DNA from 2 places in the Martinezella sp. CNPSo 3957 genome. Region 2 is predicted to be linked to the other one. Evidence: predicted binding sites of a transcription regulator. Region 2 holds the regulator's gene; the other holds the start of a gene.

Region 1 (2,401 bases), on a different contig from region 2:
GGCAAGCCCCAGCAATGACGACCGCATGATCGTCTACACACCTGTCGACGAAGCCGGGGCGGAGAAGCTGAACGCGATGATGAAGCGCAAGCGGTCTTGCTGAGCGGCGTTGCCGGTAGATCGTGAAGGGGACCCGATGCGTGATCAAGTGCCCGCGACGGCGCGTCCCGTCCTGGCTGAGCCTCAATCGGCTCTACGGTCCCTCGACCAAGGGAATGCCGAGCGCGGCCAGATGGCGGATGGGAGGTTATCATCTCTCAGATGCCGAGGTCGAGCTGAGGCTGTGATCTCCCATCGTCGGCCTCTTCGTTCGTCAAAGACGAAAGCGTGATGCCGAGCAGCCGGATCGGCCGCGCAAACGGGTGGACGGTTGCCAGAAGCGCCGAGGCTGTCTCAAAAACAGCGCCGCTGTCTGCGAGCGGCAGGGAGCTTGTCCGACTGCGTGTCGCTTGGGTGAAGTCCGAATATTTTATCTTCACGGTCACCGTTTTGGCGCTGAAACCGCCTGTTTCGCAGTAGCGCCAGACCTTCTGTGCTAAGGTCCACAACTCCGCCGTTGCCAGCTCGAGATCGTCGATATCCTCGGCAAACGTATCTTCCGCGCCAATGGATTTACGAATACGGTCGGGCTTTACCTGGCGCTCGTCAATGCCGCGGGCAATGATGCCGTAGAAATAAGGCCCCGCCTTTCCGAAATGCTCCTGCAGGAAGGCGAGGGATTTCGACTTCAGGTCTAGCCCTGTTTCGATCCCGTATTTGTGCATGCGCTCGGCTGTCGCCGGCCCGACGCCATGGAATTTCTTGACAGGAAGCGTTTCGACGAAGGCCGGCCCGTTCTTCGGCGTAATGACAGCCTGGCCGTTGGGCTTGTTGAGGTCGCTTGCCATTTTGGCGAGGAACTTGTTGTAGGAAATGCCGGCCGAGGCGTTGAGCCCGGTGACCTGCTTGATCTTGGCCCGGATCTCGAGCGCGATTTCAGTGGCGATTTCCATGCCCTTGTTGTTCTGGGTGACGTCGAGATAGGCTTCGTCGAGCGAGAGCGGCTCGATCATCGAAGTATATTCGGCAAAGATCTCGCGGATCTGCTGCGACACTGCCCTGTAGACATCGAAGCGCGGCGGCACGAAAATCAGGTCCGGGCATTTGCGTTTTGCCGTGACCGAAGGCATTGCCGAGTGAACGCCGAAGGCGCGGGCCTCGTAGCTTGCGGCCGCGACCACGCCGCGCGCCGCTGACCCGCCGACCGCAAGCGGCTTGCCGCGCAGCTCGGGATTGTCTCGCTGTTCGACCGATGCATAGAATGCATCCATATCGACATGGATGATCTTCCGAACAGGGTTTGTGTTGGTGTCGTTCATGGCGATCTCGGTCATCATGCTGCAGGTTCAAGCATGGACCCTTCAATTGCAGAATCTGAAACAAATACAGAACATATCATCCCTGATCACGATATCAAACCGGCTCTGTTGTCGTGCCGGAGAGACGCGGGAAAATCGCTCTGTGACAGTCATTCGCAAGCGCCACCTTGAGATGCCTTCGAGGCTTCTTATCTCTTGTCCGTCCCCCAATACGGAGCCTCAAGATGGGCCAAATCGCAACCGAACCCCTTTCCGACCTGCTGATGGAAATCCTTCCGCCCGAGCATGACGAGGAATCTCGATCTAACGGAACCGCGTGCCTATGCTGCCGAAGGCAGCGAGCGGCGAGGAAGATGGATGAGGACGGCTGCGGCATATGCGACGAATGCCTGGCGCCGTGACCGAAGATGCGCTGCTGGCGTCCGAATTGTCGGAATTCGAACATGCGCTGGCGAAGCTGTCTGACGGCTATTCGGAGGGGCGTTTTCAAGATCGCCTCTGGGGTGTGACGGTCAAGCGATCGGCTGACGGGAAACGGATCTGGCTCTACGGCGAGGAGCTTGGCGGGACCGATGTCGTTAGCTTCAATCTCTATGTGCTCTCGGGAGCCAGCCTCACCCTCAAGCCTTGCGAAATGTCCTCCTCGAAAGTCGTGGATTTCGTGCTGGGTTTCAGGCCAGCTCAAACGCAGCCGGTATAAGCCCCTTTGCTTCAGCGGGTGGAGAGCGGCGGCGGAGGCGGCTGCGTGGTGGAGCCGGGACCGAGCGAGCGCTGGACCATCACGGTATCGGCCCAGCGGCCGTAACGATAGGCAACGGCTGGCAGAAGGCCGACGCGAACGAAGCCGAAGCGCTCGTGCAAGGCCAGCGACGCCGAGTTGTCGGCATCGATATAGCCGATCATCTGCCGGAAACCGGCAGCGGCACAGGCGTCGATCAGCCCGCGCATCAGCAGGCTCCCGACACCCTGGCCGACATGGTCGTGATGCACATAGATCGAATGCTTGACGGTGTAGCGATAGGCCGGCCGCTTGCGGAACAATA
Region 2 (2,401 bases):
GTTCTGGAAAGTCACCGGTGAGGGACTGGAGCTTGTGATCGCTATTGCAAAAACGGTGGCTGGGTGGGGAGGTGATATCACCTTCGGCCGCCAGCCTGGCTGGCTGATGCCGACTTTCATTGCCGGCTTCCTGATCATGAGCATGTTGCGGACCCGGCTTCGCCATCTGGGCCTGTTGCTGCTGCTGTCATCTGTCGGTGTGGCCGCGTTCGGCTCTGGTGTGCCGAAGCCGGATCTGATGATCTCGGAAGATGGCATTCTGGTTGCCTTGCGCCAGGATGATATCCTCGCCACCAATCGCGAGAGACCGCAGGCCTTCATCTTTGAGCAATGGCAAAAAGCACTGGTCGCAGCCGAACATCAACCGCCGACCATGCTTCCGACCGATAGCCGGCTTCCGCAGATCAGCAAGACGGATCGGCACAAGCGACTAAGTAACGAGGAGGAGAAGGCGGTCCGCACCGCAATGGAAGAAGCTTTGGACCGCACCATGCAAGGCAGCTTTGCCTGTCAGAAGGGAGCATGGTGTGTCGCCATGCTCGAAAACGGCGCGATATTGGTCACCATTGAGAATGCAGCCTATCTGCCCGCGGCTTGCGACACCGGGAGCATTGTTGTGACGCCAATCCGGCTGCGGCTGGACCATTGCCGTTCCGGAGCAACGCTCATAACCGGTGCGACATTGCGCAAAACCGGCTCCATCGAAATGGTGCTTACCTCAGACAAGCCCATTATATCCGCCGCATTCAACAACCCGCAGCGCCCCTGGACCAGGCATCGAACCTATGATTGGCGCACCGGCAAATTCGACGCGCCAATTGCAAAGGCGCCGCCAGTCCCGGACAATTCACCGGTCAGTGATAGCGACGAATAAGGCCGACGAGCTTGCCCTGAACCTTGACGCGATCCGGCCCGAAGATGCGGGTTTCATAGGCTGGGTTCGCGGCTTCCAGCGCGATGGAGGCACCCTTGCGACGGAAGCGCTTCAAGGTAGCTTCTTCATCGTCGACGAGTGCAACGACGATATCGCCGGGATTGGCCGTGGTCGAATTGCGGATAATGACCGTATCGCCGTCGAAAATTCCGGCGTCGATCATCGAATCCCCTCGAACTTCAAGCGCATAATGTTCGCCGGAGCCGAGCATGTCGGCGGGAACCGTAATGTCGTGCGTATTGTTCTGGATGGCCGAGATCGGAACGCCCGCTGCGATGCGACCCATCACCGGTACGGACGCCGAGCCGTTGTGATCGTCATTTGCCACCTTCGACGGAGCGGGCGGGGCAACGGGCTGCGGCTTGCCGAGGCTGCCCTCGATGACGCTCGGCGAAAAGCCGCGACGCGGCTGAAGGCTGGGATTATAAGCATCCGGGAGCTTGATGACTTCGAGAGCCCTGGCCCTGTTCGGCAGCCGGCGGATAAAGCCGCGCTCCTCCAGCGCCGTGATCAGACGATGGATACCGGATTTGGATGCCAAATCCAATGCATCCTTCATCTCGTCGAAGGACGGCGGAACACCGGATTCCTTCATGCGTTCGTGAATGAAGAGAAGCAGTTCCTGCTGCTTGCGCGTCAACATCGTCTTGGAACCCCAGAATCAAGAAAAGCCGTGAAACAAATCCAGAACGGACACTATATGTTCCATATGTGTTCCGCAAGTGCTTAAATTTCGGTAAAGCCTTGTAGTGTCAGTTAAATAATTACGACTTACGAATGGGTCGGGTTAGGATGTCGAGACGTTATATAGGCCTCAACCATTTGAAAAATATAGAAAATATCGCCATTTCCGTTCTCGGGCTTTACTGCTCGGTCGGCGTATTCAAGAAGCGGATCCATATTGGACGTCATTGGCCACACGCGTTGAGGGTAAGAATCAGCAATCACGTTTGCGAGATTGCTTTCAGTCCTGCCCCTATGCGTTGAGTGTTCCATACTCCTATCTTGAATTGCGCGGGGGAAGGGCGCAAATCTGCTGCCACAGGCAAACAGGAGGAACCATGATTTCGTCACCGCACCCGCTGGATCATCTCGTGCTGCCGACCGTCAATATCGCTCTGGCGCGCGAACGCCTCGGCAAGCTCGGTTTCACGGTGGCTCCGGATGCGCGTCATCCCTTTGGCACACAGAACGCCTGCGTCTTCTTTGCCGATAAAACCTATCTCGAACCCCTGAGCGTGGCATCTCTGGAGCAGTGCGAGAGGAGCATTTTGGACGGCAATGTTTTCGTCGCGCGCGATCAGGCTTATCGTTTCCGGGTGGGGGAAGATGGTTTTTCGGCCGTGGTGTTCGGCACGGATGATGCCGTGGCGGATGACGAGCGCTTCAACGCGGCGGCGATTTCCGCAGGGCGAATGCTGGATTTTTCCCGTCCGATGAAGATGCCTGACGGAACGGAAACCACGG

What was found. The regulator LexA, encoded in region 2, represses DNA repair genes until DNA is damaged. The targets are predictions, from matches to a motif close to TGTTCNNNNTGTGTTCNG.
Region 1: a site for LexA is predicted at 1,415-1,432, ahead of dinB (DNA polymerase IV). Genes of this name have one in related genera too.

What each region holds. Positions count from the first base shown of each region.
Region 1 is NZ_JBXSOU010000001.1:13,072-15,472, forward strand. Features, by position in the region: gene AC13QE_RS00060 (helix-turn-helix transcriptional regulator) at 1-103, shown strand, start outside; gene dinB (DNA polymerase IV) at 258-1,376, opposite strand; gene AC13QE_RS00070 (hypothetical protein) at 1,744-2,058, shown strand; gene AC13QE_RS00075 (GNAT family N-acetyltransferase) at 2,070-2,401, opposite strand, start outside.
Region 2 is NZ_JBXSOU010000008.1:169,623-172,023, forward strand. Features, by position in the region: gene AC13QE_RS19670 (ComEC/Rec2 family competence protein) at 1-874, shown strand, start outside; gene lexA (transcriptional repressor LexA) at 855-1,577, opposite strand; gene AC13QE_RS19680 (VOC family protein) at 1,996-2,401, shown strand, end outside.